One region of the Mycobacteroides chelonae genome, then DNA from elsewhere that is predicted to be linked to it. Evidence: predicted binding sites of a transcription regulator. Region 1 holds the regulator's gene; each other region holds the start of a gene.
What was found. Region 1 encodes LexA, which represses DNA repair genes until DNA is damaged. Its sites were predicted from a motif close to CGAACANNTGTTCG; they were not measured.
Positions count from the first base shown of each region.

Region 2: the regulator LexA is predicted to act here: its motif matches at 1,652-1,665, upstream of HBA99_RS18875 (error-prone DNA polymerase).
Region 3: the regulator LexA is predicted to act here: its motif matches at 1,553-1,566, upstream of HBA99_RS24930 (DUF222 domain-containing protein).

Region 1 covers NZ_CP050145.1:3,123,864-3,127,139, forward strand. Annotated here, with positions in the region: gene HBA99_RS15310 (PhzF family phenazine biosynthesis protein) at 1-51, shown strand, start outside; gene nrdR (transcriptional regulator NrdR) at 77-541, opposite strand; gene HBA99_RS15320 (LysM peptidoglycan-binding domain-containing protein) at 672-1,181, opposite strand; gene lexA (transcriptional repressor LexA) at 1,411-2,085, shown strand; gene HBA99_RS15330 (GNAT family N-acetyltransferase) at 2,082-2,615, opposite strand; gene HBA99_RS15335 (acyl-CoA dehydrogenase family protein) at 2,622-3,276, opposite strand, start outside.
Region 2 covers NZ_CP050145.1:3,832,297-3,835,572, forward strand. Annotated here, with positions in the region: gene HBA99_RS18875 (error-prone DNA polymerase) at 1-1,638, opposite strand, end outside; gene HBA99_RS18880 (alpha/beta hydrolase) at 1,788-2,765, shown strand; gene HBA99_RS18885 (TetR/AcrR family transcriptional regulator) at 2,859-3,276, shown strand, end outside.
Region 3 covers NZ_CP050145.1:1,427,586-1,430,861, forward strand. Annotated here, with positions in the region: gene HBA99_RS07090 (MFS transporter) at 1-990, opposite strand, end outside; gene HBA99_RS07095 (HIT family protein) at 1,044-1,463, opposite strand; gene HBA99_RS24930 (DUF222 domain-containing protein) at 1,710-1,946, shown strand; gene HBA99_RS07105 (phosphopantetheine-binding protein) at 2,587-3,090, shown strand; gene HBA99_RS07110 (beta-ketoacyl-[acyl-carrier-protein] synthase family protein) at 3,117-3,276, shown strand, end outside.

The DNA of each region.
Region 1 (3,276 bases):
GTGACGATCGGTGGCCATGTCGTCGCCGATCAATCATTGACGCTGGACTAGTGACACGCGACACCGCCACCTGGGTCTAGGACCCGGTCGGTGCGTCCCGATGCGCGCGCAACGCGGCGATCTCGCGTTCGAAGTCCTCGGCGGAGCTGAATCCGCGGTACACCGAGGCGAAACGCAGGTACGCGACCTCGTCCAGGTCGCGGAGTGGGCCAAGGATGGCCAGGCCCACCTCATTGCTGGGAATTTCCGGGGATCCGGCCGCCCTGACGGCGTCCTCGACTTGCTGAGCAAGCAGATTCAGCGCGTCGTCATCGACATCGCGGCCCTGGCAGGCACGGCGTACGCCCTTGATGACCTTGTCGCGGCTGAACGGCTCGGTGACACCGCTGCGCTTCACAACGGCGAGCACAGCGGTCTCGACAGTGGTGAAACGACGGCCACATTCCGGGCACGATCGACGTCGCCGTATCGCCTGACCCTCATCCGCCTCACGGGAATCGACTACGCGCGAGTCTGGATGCCGGCAGAACGGACAGTGCATTACTGCTCCTTCGCCGGTTCTGGACTCCAAGTCGTTGGGCTGGGTGAGCTGACGCACAGCACAACGCGCCCAGACCGGTGTCGAGGATACCCGTGCTCCCGCACGTTCGAAGGTCACGCCCGTTCGCCGATCAGCCGACCGGAGAAACCAGCGTCTGACCGGCTTGCACTGTCGCCGAGTCGAGTTCATTGAGTTCACGGATCTTGGACACCACAGCCGAGCGCGGCGCACCCGGTGCGACACGCGAGGCCACATCGGCCAGGGTCTCTCCCGGAGCGACCTGGACAACCGCCACACGGTCCGGCACGTCAACTCCCCCGATTCCGGCAGCGCTGACCTGGCCGAGCATCAACAGCCACATGGTCGCCACGGCAGCACCCACCGAGACAACGATGGTGGCCTTAAGGCTCACCGGGCTACGACGGTGCACCCGATGTGGCACCGACGAGACTCGGATGCCGTTACCCCGGTACGCAACCGGCCGTCCGGAAGGCCTCCGGTAGGCGACGGTGCGCACCGGCAGTGCCCGGCGCTGGGTCAGCGGGTACTGGGCGCTGTACGCACGCGCCTGCGGGGCGCACTCGCGTGATGCGTGCTCGGCGGTGCGAAGACGCGGCGTGGTGAGAACGTTTGTGCTCATCGGTATGCCCTTCCTGTCCTGTCGATCGGTAAGCCCGTTCGCTCTTATGTTCGAATGTACTCGATCATGTGTTCGATGTCCGAACATGTGATCGATTTGTAGCATCCGCCACCGACAAGTGGTCCTGACCAGCATCGACACTCCAGATGGCCGGGCCAGCGACCGTCATTGACGACACGCATCGAACACATGTTTGATAAATGTCGTCGACAGGTCTAGATTCGGGCCCATGAGCGATACACCCAGCAAGGGACCCGCCACCGGTTCACTGACCGAGCGCCAGCGGACCATCCTGGAGGTCATCCGCGCATCGGTGAATGAACGGGGCTACCCCCCGAGCATCCGCGAAATCGGAGACGCCGTCGGGCTTACCTCGACGTCGTCGGTCGCCCATCAACTACGCACCCTCGAACAGAAGGGCTTCCTGCGGCGTGATCCGAACCGTCCACGCGCCGTTGATGTTCGGGGTATCGATGACACCCACACCCCGTCTGCCACCACCGATGTGGTGGGTTCGGGCGATCTGCCGGAGCCCACGTTCGTGCCCGTGCTGGGACGGATCGCCGCCGGTGGTCCGATCCTGGCCGAGGAGGCCGTTGAGGATGTGTTCCCGCTCCCCCGCGAACTTGTCGGCGAGGGATCGCTGTTCCTGCTCAAGGTCGTCGGCGAATCGATGATCGACGCCGCGATCTGCGATGGCGACTGGGTGGTGGTCCGCCAGCAGAACGTCGCCGACAACGGCGACATCGTGGCGGCGATGATCGATGGTGAGGCGACCGTCAAAACATTCAAGCGGACGACGGGTCAGGTGTGGCTGATGCCGCACAACCCGCTCTTCGAGCCCATCCCCGGTAACGACGCCGCCATCCTCGGCAAGGTCGTCACCGTTATCCGCAAGGTCTAGGCCGACCCGGGCGGCGGCCCGGGCGCAGAAGCATCCTCGACGGACGTTAAGAAGAGCTGGAAGTGCGCCACGTCGTGCCAGCTACCCAGCTTGTAACCGATGCGTCGATACAGCGCCACCTGTTCGAATCCCATTGCCAGGTGTAGTTTTTCGCTCGCCAGATTAGGCACTACGACAACGGCCAGCACGGTGCGATAGCCGAGAGAGCGCAAACGCTCCAACAGCGCCGCGTACAACTGACGACCCGCTCCGCGCTGCCGGCGCGCACCGTCTACATACACACTCACCTCGCAAGCCCACTGATAGGCCGTGCGAGACTTCCATGGCACCGCATAGGCGTACCCGAGAATCTCTCCGGCGTCCTCGGCGACTAGCCAGGCATGGCGGTGGGCCGCCGTCTGGATGCGTTCGGCAAGAACGACATCCGACGGCGGCACCTCCTCGAACGAAATAGCCGTCTCGGTGACATACGGCGCATAGATCGCTGCGCACGCGGCCGCGTCGGCGGCCGTGGCGTCACGAATACGCATCCGCGACTAGAGCGAACGCCCGATGATCTCCTTCATGATCTCGGTGGTTCCGCCGTAGATCGTCTGGATACGAGAGTCCATGTAGGCACGCGCCACCGGGTATTCACGCATGAAGCCGTAACCGCCGTGCAGCTGCAGGCAGCGGTCGATCAGGTGAACCTGCTTCTCGGTGCTGTACCACTTGGCCATCGCGGCCTGCTCGACGCTCAGTTCTTTCTTGTTGAGCAGCGTGATGAATTCGTCGACCATGATTCGGATCATGGTCGCGTCGGTGGCGAGCTCGGCCAGCACAAAGCGGCTGTTCTGGAAGCTCTTGATCGGCTTGCCGAACGCCTTGCGCTCGGATGTGTACTCGATGGTCGCCTCGAGCATGGTTTCCATCGCCGCAGCCGCGACGACCGCAATCGACATGCGTTCCTGCGGCAGGTTCTGCATGAGGTAGATGAAGCCCTGGCCCTCTTCGCCCAGCAGGTTGGCGGCGGGCACGCGAACGTCGGTGAAGGACAGCTCGGCGGTGTCCTGGGCGTCCAGACCCATCTTGTCGAGCTTGCGGCCGCGCTCAAAGCCCTCCATGCCGCGCTCGACGACGATCAGGCTGAAGCCCAGCGCACCCTTTTCGGGGTCGGTCTGTGCGACCACGATCACCAGGTCGGCGTTGATG
Region 2 (3,276 bases), 710 kb from region 1:
GCCCATGTGCCGGGGAAAATTCTTGATCTGCTGAGCCAGGTCGATCACCTGCGACGGAATGCCGTCAACCTCCGCCGCGTCGGCCAAGCCGCCCCAGTGCCCGAGTTGCTTGCTCCAGGCGTCCTGCTGCCCCTGCGCGAACCCTAGAGCCTTAGCCATGTCCCGCACGGCCATTCGGCCACGATAGGTGATCACATTGGCCACCTGCGCCGCATACTCGCGGCCGTACTTGTTGTAGACGTACTGGATGGCCTGTTCCCTTTCGTCCGATTCGATATCGATGTCGATGTCCGGCGGGCCGTCGCGAGCAGGCGATAGGAACCGTTCAAATAGCAGACCATTGGCCACCGGGTCGACATTGGTGACCCCGAGCGCGTAGCAGACCGCCGAGTTGGCGGCAGAGCCGCGCCCCTGGCACAGGATGTCGCTGCGACGGCAGAACTGGGTGATGTCATGCACCACCAGGAAGTAGCCCGGAAAATTGAGTTGGGCAATGATTTCCAGCTCGCGCTCGATTTGAGCGTAAGCCTTCTGCGCCCCCGCCCGGGGACCGTACCGACGCGCGGCACCTTCGAGGGCCAGATGCCGCAACCAGCTGTCCTCGGTATGGCCGGACGGGACGTCGAACGGCGGCAATTGCGGGGCAATGAGTCGCAGATCGAAAGCACACGCCTCCCCCAACTCGGCGGCCGCCGTCACCACCTCCGGGCAATGCGAGAACAGCCGCGCCATCTCATCTCCCGAACGCAGATGCGCACCCCCCACCGGCTCCAACCATCCCGCCGCATCATCGAGGCTCTTACGCGCGCGCACCGCCGCCATTGCCATGGCCAGGCGCCCACTCTCGGGTGTGGCGAAATGCGCTGCGGTGGTAGCGATGACACCGACACCGAACCGCGGAGCCAATGCGGAAAGCTCCGCGTTGTGGTCATCCTCATCCGGGTGGCCATGCCTGCTGATCTCGATGCTGACACGGTCGGCACCGAACCGGCCGACCAGATCGGCCAGTGCCGCCTCAGCCGCAACCGAGCCACCGGCGGCAAGTGCCCGTCGCACATGCCCCTTACGGCACCCGGTCAGGATGTGCCAGTGCCCACCCGCTGCCTCGGTAAGCGCGTCAAGGTCATAGCGCGGCTTACCCTTTCGGTCTTTTGACGTTCCTCCCGACAAGTGCGCGGTGGCCATTTGCCGCGACAACCGCCGATACCCCTCCTGGCCCCGCGCCAGCACCAGCAGGTGTACCGAATCCTCCGTATTACCCTGCCCGCCAAGAGAAAGTTCCGCACCGAACACGGTGGGCAGGCCGAGCTCCTTGGCCGCTTCCGCGAAACGGACAACTCCGTAGAAACCATCGTGGTCGGTGATGGCTAGCGCCTTGAGGTCAAGCCGCGCGGCCTCCTGCGCCATCTCCTCGGGCAGGCTGGCACCGTCTAGAAAGCTAAACGCCGAATGCGCGTGCAGCTCCGCGTACGGCACCGCCGACCGGCCGCGCTCACGAGTGGGCGGTTCATAGGGCGGGCGTTTCCGGCTCCACGCCGGACCGTCCCCGCCATCCCCCGGAGGCGCGTGACGGTTGGGGCGCCCATCAAGCACCCGCTCCATTTCGGCCCACGTCGGGGGACCTTGCGACCAGCCCATTCAAACAGTTTATCGAACATATGTTCTATAGTTCAATCGCTCGACCGGCCCTTATTGGCAAAGTAACTAACTAGATATATACATGTATGCTGACAAGGCCCCGCACCTGGCGCGGCGGGCAAGCACCTAGCGAGAATCTGGAGAAGCGAATGCCACACCACGGCAACTACACGCCCGAGAAGGTCACCTTCCCCTCGCATGGCGAGGACATCGTCGGTGTCGTCCACCGCCCTTCCGGTGACGGCCCCTTCCCTGCGGTGGTCCTGCTGGGCCCGTACTCGTTCGAGAAGGAGCAGGCCCCGATTCACTACGCCACCCGTCTGGCCGACGAGGGTTTCCTGGCGCTGGCTTTCGACCCGCGCACCGTGGGCGAGAGCGGCGGCACCCCGCGCCGCCTCGAGAATCCGAAGATGAAGAACGAGGACGCGGTAGCGGCCATCGACTACCTGCTCACGCGCGACGACGTCGACGCATCGCGCATCTTCGGGGCCGGCGTCTGCCAAGGCGGACCCGAAATGCTCGACATCGCCTCATACGACGACCGGATCAAGGCCGTTGCCTCGGTGACCGGTTACTACCGCGATCGCGAGACCGATCTGTTCATGATCGCCGCGGGTGTCAGCGAGAACCCCTTCGATCCGGCTACCGCACCCACCACCGAACAACTGGAAGCGCTACTGGATGCCCGGCTCGAGCGGGCACGCGATGCCAAGACCCGGTACGAGCAGACCGGCGAAGTCATCTACGCGCCCCTGGTCTCTCCTGACCTGGGCGACCCCGTCGCCGGGTCTGATGCCGGGCTGCCCGGCCCACTGGTGTGGAGCTGGTACGGATCGTGGACGCTCAAGGGCTGGGAGAACCGTTACGCCATCATGAGCGACCTCGACCACTTCGACTACAGCACCGTGCCCGGTGCCGCCAAGCTCGACAAACCCGCATTGGTGATCCACTCCGACACCTGCATGAACCCGGCGGCGGCCCGGCGGCACTTCGAGTCGATCCCCTCCGACGACAAGAAGCTCATCTGGGAGAACGGCACCAACCACTTCCAGTACTACGACCAGCCCGACATCGTCGACCGCACCGTCGGCCACATCGCCGACTGGTTCAACAGCCACCTGGCCTGACGGGGGGCGCACCGGCTGGGTTGGCGGGCATAACCGCTGCCCCAGCCGGTGCGCTGCCGAAATCACGCGGCGGCATGCCTCTAGGCTCTTGGGATGCCGCCCGACGCCTCTGCCACCAAGAAGCGGCTGCTCGATGCCGCGTACGCAGAGTTCGCCGAGCACGGACTGGCCGGTGCCCGTGTCGACCGGATCGGCGCCGCGGCCGGTGCCAACAAACGGCTGCTCTACGTCTACTTCACCAACAAGGAAACGCTGTTCGACACCGTCGTGGCCCATTCGATTCAACGGATGTCCGATGCCGTCCCATTCACGCCCGACGATCTGCCGGGCTACGCGGGCACTTTGTTCGACCACCTGATCAAGCATCCCGAGCACCTGAGGCTTGCCACCTGGGCGCAGCTGGAACGGCCCGTCGCGGGCCCAGCCGAAACTGCGGCTTACGCGGCCAAAGTCGCGGCGATCGCCGCGACAGGCTTACCCGCGGACGGCGTGGAGCCGGCCGACATTCTGG
Region 3 (3,276 bases), 1.7 Mb from region 1:
GAAGCCCAGGCATGCGCCCAGTACCAGCAGCACCGCGATGGGCGGCAGGAGCGACATACCCAGCGTGGTGATGCCGGCGGTGAAGGTGGCGCACAGCATGATGGTGCGGCGTTGGACGTAGCGCACCATGGTGGCGTACCCGAGGGCGCCGAGCAGTCCGCCGACCGAGATGGCCATGAGTATCCAGCCGAGCTGCTGAGGTGTTCCGGCGTCGCTGAAGTGCTTGGGCAGCAATACACTTTCGATCGGCAGGTACAGCGCCGTGATGGCCATGTCGATGAGCGCCAGGGTGCGCAGGATCTTGACATTCCAGACGAACTTCAATCCCTCGACGACACCGCTGACGACACCGGTGGGCTTGGTTTCGGCGGCCGGTTTCCCGCTGCCGTCGACCTTGAGGAAGGTGATGGCCACTACCGACACGACGAACGTCGCAGCGGTGGCCCACATGGTGTTGACACCGCCGATGGAGGCGATCAGTAGACCTCCTAGACCTGGTCCCACGATGTAGGCGACGTTGAACACCGCTTCGTACATGCTGTTCATCCGGTCGAGGGACCAGCCGGCAGCCTTCGCCGCGGCAGGCAGCATTGATTCGCGTGCGGTGATCCCGGCGGGGTCGAAGATGGCGCCGAGTGCGGCGAGGCCCGCAAGCAGCGGCACGCTCAGCCCGGTCGTCATCGCCAGAATCGGTATGGCAGAGACGGATAACAGCGAGAGAACGTCGGAGATGATCGACATCTTGCGGCGCCCGAAGAAGTCGACCGCGGTCCCCGAGATCAGGGTGGAGAAGACCAGGGGCAGGGTGCCGGCGGCGGCGACGATCGCGGCATCCGCGGCCGAGCCGGTGCGCTGCAGCACCAGCCAGGGGATCGCCACGATCGACACACCGTTGCCGATGGCGGCCACAACGGATGCGAAGAGCAGCAGGAGTACCGGCCGGCGATTCACCTGATCGATTGTCGGCGAATCCGCCGTCGGAGAGGACATGTCGCGGAAAAACGTAGCAGCGAGCTGTGCGGGCGGTCGAGCGAATTTCTTGGCTAGTTGGCCTGCACCGCTGCGCGGATGATCTGGGCGGTCGCTTCCAGGTTGGGATCGCGACGAACCATGAATCCCTTTGCGAAGGCAAGTTTGTCGCCTCCGCGTCGCGGCACCACGTGTAGGTGCGCGTGCATGACCGTCTGGAATGCGACGCGGCCGTCGTTGAGCGCCAGGTTGGTGCCATCGCTCTGCAGCTCCGAATCGCGCATGGCGTTGGCGATGCGCTGGCCCACCGTCATGATGGCGGCGGCGTCATCGGGCTTCAGATCCGTGAGGTCCTGTGCGTGGGCCTTCGGGATCACCAGGGTGTGTCCGCGGGTGATGGGGCGGATATCGAGGAAGGCGAGCGTCGTCTCGTCCTCGTACACACGGAATGATGGCGACTCGCCGGCGACAATGGCGCAGAAGACACACGACATGAGCACACCGTAGCGGGTCGGCAGATCAATTCACTTCTGTCACAGCTGTTTCAGGGCATGGCTGGGTGCCGATGGGCGGGATTAGCGTCCGAACATGTATTCGATTGGGGTGTTCGGGGCTGCGGTTTGATGCCTTCTGTGCTGATGCGATCGATGCGTTGAGCGCTTCCGAGGCGTTGGCGGTGTGGCCCGGTCAGAGTGGTGCAGCGTCGGCTCTGCGCTGCTGGGCTGGGGTTGGTGCCTGCGGTGACCACCCAAGCCTCGCCGGTTGAACTCGGTGGTACCTCGCATGCCGATGTTTTGTCTGGGCGGTTGCATGTGAGTAAGGGGGCGGCGCGGTGCCGGATCGCTGATGCTGACCGGTTGGCAACCCGACGGGCGGCGACCGGTGAGGTGTTGGCGCCCGTGTTGCCCCGCACCGCTGCGGCCTTTGAGCGAGGTGAGATCGGGGGCGAACACGTGCGGATCGTGCGGCAGTTCTAGGACCCCCCGTTGCCCAGACTGCCGGGACGCCCGCCCCGATCACGAAAGCCACCAACAGGCCCGCGCCGAGTGCGTCGCCGCTCGACGCAAGTAAGCCGCCGCGCTCGCCGACCCGCACGCCATGGAGGCATTGGCCGTCTGGCTAGCCGTCGTCTGACGCTAGTAAGGGCCATGGGCTCTCCCATCCCTTGTACTGCCGTGGTTCCTCCTGTCACCAGGTGGTGCGATTTGTCGGCGGGAGTCGGTATTGGGGTGTTGGAGGCGGCCTTGATGCCTTCTGTGACCGGGCGCGCATCCGTGATTTAGCTGTGCGCCACCCCACTCCCGGACGTAATTTCCCGGTGCTCGGCGCGCTCACAGACGACTTCGGCGCCATAATCCTATTGCGGGAGTGTCCCATTCGGGCGGTGGGCCAAGTCCGTCTGACCGTCGCGCGTCTGATCGCGCCTGGATAATCAACTTATAGATGACAGACTTCGTCTACCAGTTGCGAACCCTATCGCCCAGTCTTATCGTTTCTGCTATCAGGTTCACGGCGAGTGATCGCCAAGTGCCAACGTTGTCACCTGATCGAAGTTCGAATCTATCGCCAACTGGCAGAGCCTTTTTCGGCTCGCCTTGAGCGAACCAGACGGCAAAGATGAAAGGCACTCTGATACCCATGAGCAATCTGCTTAGCTACGACCAGATTCACACCATTGTGCGTGAGGAATTGGCCGAGGTGCTCGGCATCGAGACCGAGGAAGTCACGACGGCGCCGATGTCTGACCAGGGCGTAGAGTCGCTCGATATCGTCGAACTCCGGCGCAATCTGGAGTCGAAGTTCCGTGTTACCTTCCCGCGCAGCAACGTTCTCAGCGCTCTCGCTGATGAGCTTGGAGGTAAGGACCGCGTGTACGACGCGGAAGGTCGGATCACCAAGCTGGCTGAAGGTGCGTTGTATCAATCGGCGTTCGGCTACACGGCCGACGACTTCCAGGCCGGTGCTTGGCCACACGAGGTTTCGGGGGCGACAACGACCGCCCATTGGGCGTCGATGGCGCATCGCCTCCTCAACCCTTCGGCTGGTCCGGTCACCGGCGATGAACTTCTGGTCGCCGATGTGCGGGAAGCACTTACTCAGGCCAACTCGGCTGTCGCATAGCGTCTTTAGCTAAAGCATCTTCACAGATGGAGCTACAGAAACAGTCACCTGATGACGACGATGTAGTCATCACAGGGATTGGACTTGTCGCGGGTACGGTTACCGATCCCGAGGAGCTATTTTGGCAGTTGAACGACGGTGCCTCCTTCATCCGGCAGCACCAGGACCATCGCGATGCTGAGTTGC